Regions from separate parts of the Alteromonas stellipolaris genome, predicted to be linked through region 1. Evidence: predicted binding sites of a transcription regulator. Region 1 holds the regulator's gene; each other region holds the start of a gene.
The links. Region 1 encodes FNR, which switches genes on or off when oxygen is low (the NO sensors DNR and NnrR bind a similar motif). Its sites were predicted from a motif close to TTGATCTAGATCAA; they were not measured.

Region 1 (5,606 bases):
TAGCAAAAGGTGGCTTGTCGCCAGAGCAAAAGTATTCTCAAGTGCATACTTTGCAAAAGCAAGGTCGCAAAGTCATGATGATGGGCGACGGTATAAATGATGCCCCTGTTCTTGCTAGCGCTGATGTGGCAGTTGCCGTAGGAAATGCCACCGATGTAGCGAAAACAGCTGCCGATGTTATTTTGCTAGGAGACAGCCTGCTGTCGGTACCCACCTTATTTTTAGTGGCCCAACAAGCAAAGCGTAAAATTCAGCAAAACATCGCATGGTCGGTAGGTTACAATATTATTATTCTCCCCTTTGCGGTATCGGGGTTACTCTCTCCCTGGATGGCCGTGGTTGGCATGTCGCTCAGTAGTATTATTGTGGTCACCAATTCAACTAGGTTATTAAGTAAATAATATGAGCATCATTTACGTATTAATTCCCATCGCTATCATCATTGTTGCGTTGGCGCTGGTTATCTTTTTCTGGGCAGTGAAAACTAACCAGTTTGAAGATCTCGACCGACAGGGCTATAGCATTTTGTTTGATGATGATTTGTCAGGTGATGAAAAGAAACTAGCCGAGCAACGTAAGCAGTTGCAACAACGCAAAGAAACTGATGACAGAGATTAATATATTCTCTGCCTTTTTCATTGGTATTGCGGGCGGTGTGCATTGCGTAGGCATGTGCGGCGGCATTGTTGCTGCACTTCGTACAGTAACACCAAGTAATGAAGCCGCTTTGCCTTACACTCTTGCTTATAATTTTGGTCGTATAATCAGCTACACCCTAGCCGGCGCTATTACAGGCGCTGTTGGCCAAATGGCCACCGAATTTGTACCTATCGCTAAACCTGTTTTGTCTTTGATTAGTGGCATTATGCTGCTGCTTTTAGCCTGTTACTTGGGTAAGTGGTGGCAGGGCATAAATTACATTGAAGCAATGGGACGCGGATTATTTAAAGCCATTCAGCCCCTATCTAAACGCTTTCTTCCGTTCAAAAGTCCAGCCTATGCGCTGCCTTACGGTTTTATATGGGGCTGGCTTCCCTGCGGATTAGTTTATTCAACACTGACATGGTCGTTAGCTTCAGGTTCGGCCGTTGATGGCGCAGCTATTATGCTATTTTTTGGATTAGGTACCCTGCCCACCTTGCTAGCAGCAAGCGCGGGTAGTCAGTACCTTATAGCCGGTTTTAGGCACCACGTGGTAAGGCAATGCTTTTCAGGAATATTGGCTATTTACGCGCTCTTTTTAATTTATGCAGCAATTTCATAAACAAAAGAGTAAGATTATAGTAAGTCGACACTATTTATAGTTTGAACCTATGAGCAAAGGAAGCCAATTCTCAATTCATTGTCAAAATTGCAGTTTCAGCCATTTGTGTTTGCCCGTTGCGCTAAACAAGACTGAAATTGAATCTTTAGATGATATTATTGAGCGAAAGAAACCTCTCCACAAGAGCGACTTACTGGTAAAGTCAGGAGATACATTTAACTCTCTTTACGCAGTCCGCACAGGCTCTTTTAAGTCTTTCGTCACCAATTCAGATGGTGAAGAGCAGATTACAGGTTTTCACTTTCCTGGCGATATTATCGGCTTTGACGCCTTACGGGAAAACAAGCATCAAAGTTATGCTCAGGCATTAGAAACTGCGATGGTGTGCGAATTGCCCTACGAAACGTTAGATGAGATGTCAGTTCAATTCCCCAAGTTAAGACATCAAATAATGAGTTTTATGAGTGCAGAAATTAAACAAGATCATGATCTCATGATGTTGCTTAACAAGCGCTCAGCAGAAGAACGTTTATTGTATTTCCTCTCACAGCTTTCTCAACGTTTCGAAGAGCGTGGATTTTCAAACAAAGAATTTCACCTTACGATGACGCGAAATGAAATTGGAAACTACCTTGGTTTAACTATTGAAACCATTAGCCGCCTACTAAGCCGTTTTCAAAAAGAAAATATTATTCAGGTGGACGGTAAACTCATTACTATTTTAGATTTTGATGAGATGTCGCAACGTTTAACGTCTGTGGTTGCACCTAATATTGCCTGTAATAGCTAATCTTTAAAGCTTTTGATCTAAAACAAGTTACGTAATAGCAAATAGGTATTACACTTAAATTGTAGCAACCAAAATTCTAAAAATGTTTGGAGGGGTTATGATTAAGTATGAACGTATTTTAGCGGTCATTGAAGCCGATAGTGATACTCAACCTGCGCTTAGCCGTGCATACGAACTTGCCAAAAAGACAGGGGCTTCTGTCACCGCTATGCTGGTGGTTTACGATTTATCTTATGATATGACTACCATGCTCAGCCCTGATGATCGCGAAGCAATGCGCGATGCGGTTACCAAAGAACATGCGGGTTGGTTACGTAAAACCCTTAGTGATTTAGGGTTTGAAAAAACCGATATTGTTGTTGAATGGAACAACCGCGCCTTTGAAGCTGTCGTGCATTACGTAATAGATAACAATATAGACTTGGTTGTTAAAGCAACCAAACGCCATGACGATTTAGCTTCTGTTATTTTCACTCCAACAGACTGGCACCTACTTAGAAAGTGCCCCTCCCCCGTATTATTAGTTAAAGATCATGAATGGCCTGACAATGGTGAAATTATTGCCGCGGTAAATGTAGGTAGTGAAGACGACGAACATGCGCTACTTAACGACAAAATCACCGTTATTGCTAACGATTATGCCGCGCTACTCAGTGGCAACGTAAATCTGGTTAACAGCTATCCTGCTACACCGCTTAACATCGCGATTGAAGTTCCTGAATTCGACCCCGATACGTACAACAACGCCGTAAAGCACCATCACGAACTTGAGATGAACAAACACAGCGAAAAGTATGCTATTGATAGCGAGCGCTGTTACGTTAAAGAAGGCCTACCTGAAAAAGTCATTCCAAGAATAGCCAAAGATATAGATGCAGAACTTGTGATCATAGGTACGGTTGGTCGAGTAGGTATTTCTGCGGCCCTTATAGGTAACACTGCTGAACATGTTATAGATGAACTGGTGTGTGATGTACTGGCAATAAAACCAGACGGTTTTATTTCGCCTCTTTCACGTTAGTTCTAACACGTTCGAACACAGCCTGTTGGCGCGGTTTGCTAGCGCAGCTTTATAGCCTTAACCACTATCGGGTTATAGCCGCATTTGTTCGCAGCGAGTGCCAACAAGATACAAAAAATCTTAACCTCGCACATTCAATTTTATTTCATTACTGTATAATAGCTTTTTTCGCAGTAACCAAGCTATTGATATGACCAGTGCAGGCACAAACCGTGCGGACGCTCCGTTAACCGCGTCTCAAAACAAACAAAAATACAGCTTTAACAAGCTACAAAAACGACTTCGTCGAAATGTAGGCAAAGCGATTGCTGATTTCGGCATGATTGAAAACAACGATAAAGTAATGGTGTGCTTGTCTGGCGGCAAAGACAGTTACGCTATGCTTGATATTCTTATGTTTTTAAAGCGCATTGCGCCAATTAATTTTGACATTATTGCGGTTAACCTTGATCAAAAGCAGCCAGGATTTCCAGAGCACGTACTTCCTGAATACCTTGAAAGTGTAGGTGTAGAGTACAAAATTGTAGAAGAAGACACCTACTCTATTGTTATGGATAAAGTGCCTGAAGGTAAAACCACGTGCTCACTTTGTTCTCGATTACGTCGCGGTATTTTATACAGCACGGCCAAAAAGTTAGGTGCAACTAAAATTGCCCTTGGCCATCACCGTGACGACATGCTAGAAACGTTCTTTTTAAACATGTTCCATGGCGGTAAGCTTAAATCAATGCCACCAAAGCTGGTTAGCGATAATGGTGAGCATATTGTGATCAGGCCCCTTGCTTATTGCACTGAAAAAGACATTCAGCGTTATTCTGATGCCGTAGAATTTCCTATTATTCCTTGCAACTTGTGCGGGTCTCAAGAGAATTTGCAGCGTCAGAACGTAAAGGCCATGCTACAAGATTGGGATCGCCGTTTCCCTGGGCGTATTGAGTCAATGTTCAGTGCGCTTCAAAATGTGGCGCCGTCACATTTGGTCGACAAGAATTTGCACGACTTTAAAAGCATCTCTACACAGAACGGTCCAGTGGAAGATGGTGATATTGGTTTCGATCCGCCCAGCTTCGAGTCACCCAGTGATCCTACTGACGACACGGTTCAAGTTATCAATTTGATGGAATCAAACTAAATGAAAATTGGTCTAGCATTAGGTGCGGGTGCTGCAAGAGGTTGGACCCACATTGGTATTATTCAAGCATTAGAAAAGCTGGGTATTAAAATTGACGTGGTGGCAGGTTGCTCTATCGGTGCCTATGTTGGTGCTGCCTATGCCAGTGGCAAATTAGAAGGCCTTAAAGAGTGGTCTTGTTCTTTGTCAGATTGGCAGGTGCTTGCTCTGATGGGCGTTGGTTTACGTAGAGGCGGCATTGCCAGCGGGCAAAAAGTGTTTGATAAACTTGCCAGCGAATTTTGTGCCCCAACCTACGAAGCAATGGAAAAGCCGTTTGCTTCAGTGGCTACCGATTTGTACACAGGTCGTGAGGTAGTGTTTAGTTCCGGCGAGATTGGCAATACCATTCAAGCTTCGTGTGCTATTCCTGCTCTATTTGCCCCTGTAGCCCATGGCGATCGTTGGTTAGTAGATGGAGCGGTAGTTAATCCGGTGCCAGTTAACCTTTGTCGCCAGCTTGGTGCCGATTTTGTTATTGCCGTGAACCTCAATGCTGATTTCAGGCCCCTTAGGCTTGAGAAATTACGACTAGATCACGAAGAGAATCAAAGAAAAACTGAAGACTTCTTCACTAAAAGCCAAAACGTGCTTAAGCAGTGGTTCTCACCTGATAGTAAAGAAAAAGAAGAGAGTGAAACCGATAGTAAACATAGCGAGCAAAACGAAGGTATTGCTAGCGACGCTATTGAAGCCATAGAAGAAACGATTTCGCCGCCGCCAAATAAAGTCCCTAGAGGCAACCCTCCAGGAATTTTAAGTGTGATGAGTAGTTCGCTTGAGATACTACAAGCAAGGGTGACACGTTCACGTTTGGCGGGCGATCCGCCAGATATTCTTATCGAACCCCAACTCACCGACGTGGGTATTATGGAATTTCACCGTGCACAAGAGCTATGTGAAAAGGGTGAACAAACTATCACCCGCATTGCTGAGCAAATTAAGTATCAGCTATTAGCTTGATGCCATCGCGGTAACACGAAGTGGGGCTCTCGGTAAGGTGAGCCCTTTATTTTCGTTAATTTCACTTTGTTCTAAGTGGAGTATGCCGTTATTAATATGCAGGCCTTCTGGGGTAATATAATCCAGATTTTTATCATCAAATTGCAGCATCAACCCTTTCACCGTTGGCATTAAGAACGATAAAAAGCTGCCCATTTCATTAAAAAAAGCCTCATATTGGCCATAAATAAAATTCAGCTCTTCTTTTGTATAACTGGCGGTTAGATAGCTGCTTTTTGTTTCTAATTGCACCGACATATCACACACATTAGCCGCTTCCGTTAAATCTATTCGCACGTATGCATTTGCTAATTTTAATGCTTTTTCGGTAGGTACAGTAAATCGATACTCATCGCTA
Region 2 (5,606 bases), 1.4 Mb from region 1:
AGTACGTTATAGAGTAAGTCTGATGGAAAAATAATATCAACGGCGATACGAAGAAGTGTTTCAGTTCCTGCTTGTAAGCTAGCCGCTACCGCTTCTAACTTTTGAGCTTCATTCAAAACGAACGCTGCTCGACGATACATCAACTCCCCTTGAGGGGACAATTTTACCTTACGACCACTGTTTTCGAACAGCACAACGCCAATGGCATTTTCTAACTTTTGAACCGCATGATGCACACTAGATTGGCTCTTGTGCACTAATGCGGCAGCTTGATTGAAGCCTCCAGCATCTACCACAGCCTTAAACATGCGCCATTGTTCTAACGTAGATTTTAACATCGCGAGCTCTAATCGATTATTCTGTCACTGTATAGAGCGGTTATACCACAAGCGACCAGAGGCTGTCAGCGCTTATGCGTCGGTGGCTTGCTTAATATCGCCTATTGAACAGGTTACCACGCTCACGTTGTCATACCCCATGTTCATTAGCTGTTCGGCTGCTAATTTGGCGCGAATACCCGAGGCGCAATGAATATAGATTGGAAACTTAGCATCTTTACATTTTTCGATAACTTTCATCTCTATCACGCCACGAGGAATATTTAATGCAGCTTCAACCGGGCTAGACGCTGCCTCTGCGGGCTCACGAACATCAAGTAATAAACCATGATTAGAAGATATTTCCTGCATCGCTTCTTTAGCCGTAATACAACGTAGCGGGAAAGGGATATTAGCGAGTCTAGTAGTGATATCAATTAACATTAGAACACCTTGAAAAATAATGATGAGTTTACTATATAAGGAAGTGGTTATATTTTCTAGCACCTATTTTCATTATATTTTTTATAAAAAAATGACATTGAGTTTTGGCGTTCGCCGCTATAGTAGTATACTTTAGTATAATATGGCGGGTTGGTAGCTCGTCTACGTAAATTTATAAGTGAGTTGTTATGACTGATAATCTAGCCGTTGATAATCTATCTGTAGATACGAGCGAAATGGCTCAATATACAATGGAAGCTGAGCTCTATCTAAAGCAGTTGGCGAATAAAACCCGTTTAATGGTTCTTTGCTCTTTAGTGGATAAAGAGTTATCTGTTACCCAAATGTTAGACCAAGTAGACGTTTCTCAGCCTGTGATTTCACAACATTTGGCCCTATTAAGAGAATCAAAAATGGTGGCCACACGCCGTGACGGACAAACCATTTACTATCGGCTAGCCGACGAAAGAGTGAAGCAAACTATTGGCCTGCTCCACAAGTTCTTTTGCGCTCAGAACGATTAACCTTAGTTAAAAGTTTGCTAAAAGACAGTTAATCGCTCTTGCTCAAATGGCACTCGACTTAGTTAGACAAGCTTCGCATTCGCTATCAAGGCCTCTACGTATGCAGTGTCACCCAATTTATCAAGGTCAACTTCCGGTCTAGCCATCAACCCCTCGTGGGTTAGGACGACCGAGACATTATGTGAAGACCAATCGATATTCTTGATGTCTGAGGGCAGTACTGCAAGCTTTTTACCACCCGGTAGCCAGTTGTTTGTATCTACCACTAACAACTGAATTTGCCAACCTTCAGTATCAAATATGAAATCGCTGATGTGCCCAACATTGTCGTCTTGGGTGGCCACTTCGTAACCACTGATTTCGCCGCAAGCTCTTAGATGATTGTCAGGTTTATTATCTAACTCCTCTTTACCCATGGCTGCTAACTCAGGATCGGCTAGTTGGTTTGGGTGAGCGAAATCGCCCCACGCGCCAGGGCCAATCCAGTAATAGCCGTAGCCAAAGTAACGAAATAGCGTTTCTTCGAATTCTCTTGAAACTGGTTTGTGCTCGTCAATTGATGGGCTGTTTTTAAGCGTGTCTGCCGTCATGGATACATCAACGGTTTCTTCTTCCCGATCAACACGTGTGACCGAAATAGGTGAAATAACCACTTTCCTGCTTAGGGGAAGCCACGTATTTGTATCGGCAACTACATATCTAACAACGAAATCTTTATCGTCGAAAAGTATATCTCGTACGCCGCCTATGTCCTTATCGGTAGCATGAATTGAAAAATGTTTAATCTGTTTATATGACACCATCATCGCTGCGCCTCCTTTGCCTTCAGGCTTGGGTAATTCATTAGATATTGTTCTACTATTTTTCTAACAGCGTGGTTTGCGTAAAATAGCAATTTCACAATGCTAAGTTATTAATATAGAACCATCTGTTTGAACATTACAAATATGCAAAGATTTGTTCGGGCGCAATCTAGATATGGATCAACAAACAGGTTGAATAGCGAGGGAAATATCACAAATAAAGGTAACCAGCCCGATTTGCACCAAGCTGGTTGATAAGAGGTCGAATCTAAAATTAGGCTACATCGAATGCTTCATCGCTGTAATCTTCATCGTAATCCGATTGGTTACTCGCAGCGCTGCTATGTAATGTGTAGAAGTGTTTCTTGCCTCGAGATAAGCGTACGTACTTGGCCCAAGTGCGCTCTAAAGCGTTTTCAGCTTCCACTTTACCACTGATAAAGTCTAGAAAGTGACGCTCATCATCTGTCTCTGGTGATAGCTCCCCGCATTCTAGTGCCAGTAAGGTCTTTCCATAACCGGTTAGTATATCTGCCTCACCAATACTGAAGTCGCCAGATTTTCGAAAGCCATAAGGAAATTTTTGTCTATCTATAAAAGGTTTTTGAGAAACGCGAATTGATAAATTTTTCATGGTTGTACCCAGCATTGAGTTGTCTTCAAGCGAACTTTTAAGACAAAAGAATCAGAACATAAAACAAAACATTTTTTCCTTCTCAATAAAAAATTTTGTTGGAAAATATAACGCCAAAAAATGTACGAGTTTATGGGGCGTGAAAAACGTGAATTTACAGATTCTGCTCCTTTTTAAGATGCTCAAGTTATTGAAATTTAATTTATTTTGTAATTGTTGTGATGTGGCGATGAAAGGGCGGTCAGGTGTAGGTGAATTGAGACGACGAAGCGAAATACATGACCAAAACTCACTACAAAAAATTATTGTCGCAACGATGAGAAAAATTCGTTTTCTATTTTTGGCGCCAAGATAATAATGACGAAGTGGCAATAACCTAGAGATAGACATGAGTAAAGACTATCGTTACCAAAGTGAAGAATTGGACTCGGTAGAAGAGGAAAACTTTCACACCAAGAAGGTGGGCACTAAGCGCCACCAAAGCGTAAAGAATAAACAGAATCGTGACTTACAACGTCGAGAGAAACAGCGCCGTTTGATGCACGAAGGCAGTTAATGCGCTTCTTAGTTGAAAATAAATACAACGCACTGCTTTTATAGCAGTGCGTTGCTGTGCTTTTGTGTTTACATGCCGTATTATCTGTGACAATTTACAATCACTTATTTATCGGTTTTGTAAGAAGCATGGATATACGCTTTCTCACCACATTTATTGAAGTTGCAAAAACCCGACATTTTGGCAAAGCAGCTGAAAATCTTTATTTAACGCAATCTGCGGTAAGTGCGCGGATCAAGTTGCTAGAAGAATACTTTCATACCACGCTTTTCATACGTCAGCGAAATAGTATTCAGCTAACCCAATCGGGTGAAAAGCTGTTGCCGTACGCACGGCAGCTTTGCAGTACGCTAAATGAAGCCAAGCAAGAACTGCAAATTCAGTCTTCTGAATATGTGGTATGCGGGGCAACGCAGTTAGCCAGTGAATTAATGTTGCCTACCACCTTAAGCCACCTTCATAACACATTTCCTGATTGGTCTGTTAAAGCAGAAGTACTTTCTCTCGATGGCCTGTCTCGTCAATTGCACGAGCGGGTAACTGATTTGGCTTTTTCAACCGAGCCGCTAAAGTCAGAAGAAGTTAAAAGTGAAGTGTTACTAGAAAACCAATTAGGGTTATACCGAATTGGCGAAGGCAGTGATGTAGTCGACGCGGCAGAGTTTGTAGCCATTGATTGGGGCAGCAAAGCCAGAGATCTATTGCTTACGTTATACCCTCAACTTCGTGATGCTAAATTACGTACGAACTCGCTCAACTTAGCGCTTAATAACCTACAATATGAGGGTGGCGTTGCTGTACTTCCTGAAGGAGCGGTAAATCAACTTGATCCAACTATCGCAATTTCACTAATACAGCCTTTAGAAGGTATAACCATGAAAGTTTATCTTCACACCATGAAACAAGTCAGGCGTGTAGGGCTAGAAGCCTTAATTACCAGCGTATCGGCCATACACCCAGCCTAATAGCAAAGAGAAAATTATGACAACTCAACACCCATTATTACAGATGAACGCATTCGAACGCTTAGAAGCCAGCGTTGAATTAATTAAAACGTCGGGCAAACTTTTTATTCTTAAAGATGAACATGGTTGCGTGATGTTAACGACAGACGATGAAGATGGTATTCCAGTATGGCCGGAATCATCTCTTGCTTTGCTATGGGCAACTGAAGACTGGTCAGACTGTGAAGCGATGGAAATTTCTACCAAAGACTTTCTTACCAAATGGGTGGGCGGCATGACGCAAGATAACCTTACGGTGATGGTTTGTCCGGTACCAGGAGAGGAAGGTGAAGTGATGGAACCAGAGGAATTTGCACAGCAAATTTAATGATCTCATCATTTGCTTTTAGCGTTTCAATATTACCGGACTATCATGATTGAAGAGGAGCTACCATGTTTACTGAACAACCGACTATGAGCAGTTTGTTTGAACAGTTAGGGCTAGATAGTAGCGATGAAGCAATAGACAGTTTTATTGAAACGCACAAAGGCTTAAATAAGAGCCAACATATTTTCCAAGCGCCCTTCTGGTCTGAAAGCCAAGCAGCTTTCTTGAAAACGGCTATCGAAGACGACGCCGATTGGGCTGAAATTATCGACCAACTCAATGTGCGTTTGCACTAGTCGTCTGACGATAAATCATTAATTCTTGATTCTAAATCGGCAAGGGTGGCTTTTACTTCTAGTAAAGCCGCCTTTAGTGTTTCAACGGTATCAGCACTTTCGCTTTTGCTTTCACTTTCGCCGTTATCGTTATACCCACCTCGCTGACAAAATGTGTGGTTATAGCGTATTTCTCTTTTACCAGACTCTCTTGGTAATGAGAAAATAAGTGCATCTGGCTGGTAAGCAAGTAAGCTGCTGATGGTTGCTTCTACATCGCTGATATCAGCAAATTGTGCTAAACGCTGGCACCGACCTCGCAATTCACCGGGTGTTTGCGGTCCGCGCAATAAGAGTTCGGTAATAATGGCTTGCTGATGATCGCTAAGTTTTATATCTCCAAATTCGGTATTACAAAAACGGTGGGAATATTTGTCTACTCGGCTACCATAGCCTGATGAAGCTTGAACAATTCGTTTACCTTTCAATCCATCAAGTATTTTAATGACTTCGTCTTCAGTTAACTGAGTGACGGGTAATCGGTTACTTTTTTGGTTACATCCATTGGTGAGCGCATTAAGCGATAAAGGGTATTGTTCGGGCGTAGTCACTGACTTTTCAAGTAGTACACCAATAACACGTGCTTCCATATCAGATAAAGGTGTGGTCATGATAAATATTCGGTCTTTAAGTATTTACGTATGAAAGTATAGTAACAACT
Region 3 (5,606 bases), 880 kb from region 1:
CCTGCTATGCGGGCCGCTAATATTTCCCCCAGTATTGCTACTCGTAGCATATAAGCCGTATTTAAGAAGTGTAGACATGACAAAAGTGTTAATTGTTGATGACAACGCCGCCGTATTAGAGGCGTTGTCATTATTGCTAGAAATTCATGGTTACGATGTGGTGACAGCCACCACGCCAAAAGCGGCGCTACAAATAGTTAATTACCAAGCGATTGGGTTAGTGCTGCAAGATATGAATTTCAGTGCAGACACCACCTCTGGCGAGGAAGGGCGCGAGCTCTTCTTTGCACTTCGTGAGCTAAACCCGCTATTACCCATTATTCTCATCACAGCGTGGACGGAATTAGAACAAGCAGTAGAGTTGGTAAAAGCGGGAGCGGCAGACTACATCCCAAAGCCTTGGGATGATAGCAAGCTTATTACTACCATTAAAAACCTTGTGGCGTTAGGGCAGGCCGTTAGCCAAAATAAAGTATTGAAGCAACAAGCGGCAAATTTTGACAAAACACGCCAGGCAGCAGTAAGTATTGGATTAGTGTACGAAAGTGCAGCCATGCAGCGGGTGGTAGATATGTCGGTGCAGGTGGCTAAATCAGATGTGCCTGTTCTAATTACTGGGCCCAATGGGAGTGGTAAGGAAAAAATTGCTGAACTCATTCAGTCTCAATCACCGCTTAATCAGTCGGCATTTGTAAAGGTAAACGCGGGAGCCCTTCCTCAAGAGCTTATTGAAGCAGAGCTATTTGGCGCAGAAGTGGGGGCATTTACCAGCGCTAATAAAACGCGAATTGGCCGTTTTGAAGCCGCCAACCAAGGCACTTTGTTTTTAGATGAAATTGGCAACTTGCCTTTGTCGGGCCAAGTTAAATTATTGCGGGTATTGCAAACCGGTGAATTTGAAAAACTGGGCTCGGTGAAAACACAAAAAACTGACGTAAGAATTATATCGGCTACCAATTCTGATTTAACCCGCGATATCGCCAACGGTGCATTTCGCGAGGACTTGTTTTATCGATTAAATGTTATTGAAATTAATGTGCCGCCGCTCAATGAGCGAGGTGACGATGTGTTGGCCTTAGCCAAGCATTTTTTGCCTGGTCGAGATATTAGCCTTACTGGGCAGCAAGCACTGCAAGCCTATGCGTGGCCAGGAAATGTACGTGAGCTTGAGAATGTGTGTCGACGAGTTAGTATTTTGCACCCAGATGGTACCCTTGATGCTGAAGATTTTGGTTTACCCTTTGTAAATGGGGATTCGAATACCGAGCCCAACCGGGGAAAAGAACCCAGCAAGTTAGAGATAGAGGCGGCGCTTACAGAATTTAACGGCACAATATCTAAAGTCGCAAGGTACTTGGGGTTATCAAGGCAGGCCCTTTACCGCAGATTAGATAAATACGGAATTGATTATAAATCGTGAGGTTAATTAAAAATAAGATTCTAGTAGCTGCGCTTTGCGCAACAGCTATCGGTATGTCGCCTATGTTGTATGTAAGCGACTTGTTGGTTGTTCAAAAAACGCTGCTTGTCATCACGTCTTTGTGCTTGTGCGCAACTGCAGTGAAAGTCTGTACTGCGCAAATAACTAATCAATTGGATGCCCTCGAAATAGGCTTGCTCAATTTTAAAGACGGTGAATTTTCATCAACACTGGCTTGTAAAACGAATGATGAGTTTGAAACCTTATGCCAGCTTTATAACGATACCGCAGAAACCCTTCGCCGAGAAAAACAGTGGTTGTATCAACGAGAGCTAATGTTAGACAAAGTGCTGCATAGTTCACCTGACGTTTTATTACTAGTAAACGATCAGATGCATGTAGTGCTGAGTAACCGCCAAGCCTGCGAGTTTTTCCACCCAACAAGTAAAGTGAAGGATAGTGCCTCACAGGCAAATAATGCCAGTAGGGTAGGTGCGAACAGCTTGGGTGAGAAAAGCATGGGTACCAGAAGCTTAGAGGGTTACACCCTTGGTACGTTACTTAAAAATAAACCTGATACGCTTAAAGATGTTTTGTTAGAAAATCGAGAAGGCCTATTTACTTTGCCGCAAGATGCCAGCGGTATTCAAACATGGCATATGGCTACCGGAACCTTCTTACTTAATAACCAAACTCACCGATTGTATATTCTTAAGCAAATGACTCGAGAGCTTAACCGACAAGAAGTGTCGGTTTGGAAAAAAGTAATAAGGGTAATTAGTCACGAGCTGAATAATTCCCTAGGGCCTATTTCTAGCCTATTGCATAGCGGTCAAATAGTGGGGCAACAAAACGGAGATACTCGTCTGGTGCGTGTATTCCATACCATCGAAGAGCGTATTGCCCATTTAAATCAGTTTGTCCAAGGGTATGGAAGGTTTGCCAAATTGCCTCCGCCGGTTTTGGCAACAATTGATTGGGATAAAATAACGGCGCAACTCAGCAATCAATGTGATTTCACGTTAACCATGCCAGAAGCTGTCGAGGTGAAAGCCGATGCAGTCCAAGTAGAACAGCTATTAATTAACTTACTGAAAAATGCCCATGAGTCGGGAGGAAACCCACAGGATGTGGAGCTCGTTATCAAGCAAACGGCCTCTCAAGTGATTATAGAAGTCCTCGATAGCGGAAAAGGCATGACGGATAGCGTAATGACAAATGCGCTGGTTCCTTTTTATTCCACTAAGGCGAATGGAAGTGGATTGGGGCTGGCGCTATGCCGAGAAATTACCGATGCGCATAATGGCCATTTAGTGATTCAAAACCGAAAAGACAAGGGATTATGCGTACGTTTTATTATTGATAAAACAACAAAGTAATAGAAAAAAAGAGGGGAACAGACGGGCGTCTGTTCCCCTTACGACGCTAAGCCAAGACCGTTTTTAACCTACGTCGAACAGGCATGTACAATGTATTGCAAATGAGAATGATTTGCAATGTCATTTTGAATTATTTTTGATTTATTTCTATATTGATCTCGATCAACTTCTCTAGAACCCTTTTATTTACCGCATTTCAGACTTGATCTAGATCACAAACCCTCCCCAAGAAATCGCTATCATTAACTTATTAACCCTGTGAGGAGAAACACTATGTTACTAAGTATGATTTCAGATCCCGTTGTATGGGGCTCGCTTTTAGGTATCAGTATAATTATTGGAATGGGCGTGTTTTACACATACATGTTTATGCACAACAGCGCAGAGCTTGATAAGTAGGCAGGGCTTTAGCCTGGAGCATTGTCCCTTAGGTCAAGAACCCTCAGTAAACAGGACTAAGTTTGCTATCGCTTATATTCTGGCGTGGGCACATCTAGCAAAACAAGCAATGCTGCTTGTCCGCCGTATTCAAGGGGCGCTTGGTGGAATGCATTCACGTGGGGATGCTGTATTAAGTAGTGGGGAAGCGCGTTTTTTAATACGCCTTGCCCAAACCCGTGCATAATAGAAACACAGTCTACCGACGCTTTGCGGGCGGCATAAATTAATGAGGCTATTTCGGTTTTTGCCATTTCTCGGGTCATACCATGTAAATCGAGCAAAAACTCAGGGGAATAGTCTCCTCGTCTAAGCTGCTTTAGTACATGCGTCGGCACGCCTTCTCGGCAATACCGCATGGGTCCATCTTGTGGAAGTACGGCTTGGTACATATCTGAAAAGCTGAAACTCGCCGCTACCTGCTTACTGCCTTTAAGGTGTTTAACCCCTGCCATTTGTTTTTTCTTTTCAAGAGCAACCTTCTTATTCGGTACAATCTTGTCCTGCTCAATGGGCTTTACACCTTGCATAGCATCAGCAAATGAGAAGGTGTCTTCAATCACTTTGGGCTTCTCAGTGCCTTTTTTCATGGCTTTTAGTTCTTTTTTAAATGCTTTCATTATGAACCGATATGCAAATTAACGTGGGCGCAGGCGTTATCTTTGGGTATGATACCAGCTTTCATATTCCTGATGTACCCAAGCTCTTATGACCGACAAGTTTTACTTAGAAGAAGCCATCGAAGATTTACACAGCATACTTGATATGATTCGGTGGGCTACCAGTCGATTTAACGACGCCGCCCTCTATTTTGGTCATGGTACCGATAACGCTTGGGATGAAGCATTGAGCCTTACTATGCAAGCGCTGCACTTGCCGCATTCGTTGTCTGAGCATGTTGGCGACAGTATGTTGTCATCACGACTTACAAAAAGTGAGCGGGAAAAAATTGCTGAGCTTGTTTTAAAACGTGTGCAAACTCGTATGCCACTGCCTTACATTACCAACGAAGCTTGGTTTTGCGGCATGCCATTTTACGTTGATGAGCGCGTGCTTATTCCTCGCTCTCCGTTTGCGGAACTGATTCAAAATAACTTTGAGCCCTTCGTTAAAGAAGCACCGTCACATATTTTAGATATGTGTACCGGTGGTGGTTGTATTGCGATTGCGCTTGCGCATGCGTACCCCGACTCACAGATTGATGCGGTAGATATAAGCGAAGATGCTCTTGAAGTGGCTGATATTAATATTCAAGAGCATCAACTCAGTCACCGTGTTTACCCCATTCATTCTGATTTATTTACTAATTTAACCGGGCAGAAGTACGATTTAATTGTATCAAACCCACCTTATGTTGATGCTGAAGACATGGCCGACTTACCTGATGAATATCATCATGAGCCAGAGCTTGCATTAGCGGCCGGCGATGACGGGTTAGAACTTGTGGATATTATGCTGCGTAAAGCACCACAATACTTAACCGACAACGGCTGGTTGTTCATTGAAGTAGGTAACAGCGAAGTGCACATGGACACTCGCTTCCCAGGCCTTGAAGTCATTTGGCTTAGCTTTGATAATGGCGGGCAGGGGATATTTGCCGTGAACAACACAACATTAAAAAACTATTTTAACAGCAAGGATTAATTCTAGATTATGTCAGGCAACAGCTTTGGAAAACTCTTCACCGTTACTACATTTGGAGAAAGCCACGGTATCGCCATTGGTGGTGTTGTTGATGGTTGCCCTCCAGGCCTCACGTTAAGTGAAGCTGATTTACAGGGCGATTTAGACAGACGTAAACCTGGTACATCCCGTTATACCACCGCCCGTCGTGAAGATGATGAAGTGCAGATTTTGTCTGGCGTGTTTGAAGGAAAAACCACGGGTACCAGTATTGGTTTGTTGATTAAAAATAAAGATCAACGCAGCCAAGACTACTCAAATATCGCTGACCGTTTTCGCCCAGGCCATGCTGATTACACCTACGATCAAAAGTATGGTTCTCGTGATTATCGCGGTGGTGGTCGTTCTTCTGCCCGTGAAACCGCGGTACGTGTTGCGGCGGGTGGTATTGCTAAAAAATATTTAAAAGAAGTACATGGCGTTGAAGTACATGGGTACCTTTCTCAATTAGGGCCAATTAGCGTTGAGAACGTTGATCATACAGTAACGAACACCAACCCTTTCTTTTGCCCTGATGAAAGCAAACTTGAAGCACTAGATGAATACATGCGCGAGCTAAAGAAATCTGGCGATAGCATTGGTGCTAAGGTTTCAGTAGTCGTTAAAAACGTTCCAGTGGGTTTGGGCGAGCCAGTATTCGATAGATTAGATGCCGACATTGCTCACGCGATGATGGGTATAAATGC

Region 2: a site for FNR is predicted at 2,259-2,272, ahead of AVL57_RS11465 (PRC-barrel domain-containing protein). Genes of this name have one in related genera too.
Region 3: a site for FNR is predicted at 2,952-2,965, ahead of AVL57_RS21005 (DUF3149 domain-containing protein). Genes of this name have one in related genera too.

The regions. Positions count from the first base shown of each region.
Region 1 covers NZ_CP013926.1:1,287,000-1,292,605, forward strand. The annotation lists gene AVL57_RS05235 (heavy metal translocating P-type ATPase) at 1-401, shown strand, start outside; gene ccoS (cbb3-type cytochrome oxidase assembly protein CcoS) at 403-618, shown strand; gene AVL57_RS05245 (sulfite exporter TauE/SafE family protein) at 605-1,264, shown strand; gene fnr (fumarate/nitrate reduction transcriptional regulator Fnr) at 1,314-2,054, shown strand; gene uspE (universal stress protein UspE) at 2,152-3,075, shown strand; gene ttcA (tRNA 2-thiocytidine(32) synthetase TtcA) at 3,266-4,207, shown strand; gene AVL57_RS05265 (patatin-like phospholipase family protein) at 4,208-5,209, shown strand; gene AVL57_RS05270 (DUF2987 domain-containing protein) at 5,201-5,606, opposite strand, start outside.
Region 2 covers NZ_CP013926.1:2,692,948-2,698,553, reverse strand. The annotation lists gene AVL57_RS11480 (LysR family transcriptional regulator) at 1-338, opposite strand, end outside; gene AVL57_RS11475 (rhodanese-like domain-containing protein) at 411-761, opposite strand; gene AVL57_RS11470 (ArsR/SmtB family transcription factor) at 950-1,285, shown strand; gene AVL57_RS11465 (PRC-barrel domain-containing protein) at 1,348-2,091, opposite strand; gene AVL57_RS11460 (MaoP family protein) at 2,363-2,722, opposite strand; gene AVL57_RS21305 (hypothetical protein) at 3,111-3,278, shown strand; gene AVL57_RS11450 (LysR family transcriptional regulator) at 3,407-4,243, shown strand; gene AVL57_RS11445 (DUF2750 domain-containing protein) at 4,260-4,610, shown strand; gene AVL57_RS11440 (DUF2789 domain-containing protein) at 4,676-4,906, shown strand; gene AVL57_RS11435 (YceH family protein) at 4,903-5,556, opposite strand.
Region 3 covers NZ_CP013926.1:2,168,879-2,174,484, reverse strand. The annotation lists gene AVL57_RS09195 (ABC transporter permease) at 1-54, shown strand, start outside; gene AVL57_RS09190 (sigma-54-dependent transcriptional regulator) at 77-1,420, shown strand; gene AVL57_RS09185 (sensor histidine kinase) at 1,417-2,799, shown strand; gene AVL57_RS21005 (DUF3149 domain-containing protein) at 3,073-3,198, shown strand; gene smrB (endonuclease SmrB) at 3,264-3,857, opposite strand; gene prmB (50S ribosomal protein L3 N(5)-glutamine methyltransferase) at 3,946-4,881, shown strand; gene aroC (chorismate synthase) at 4,891-5,606, shown strand, end outside.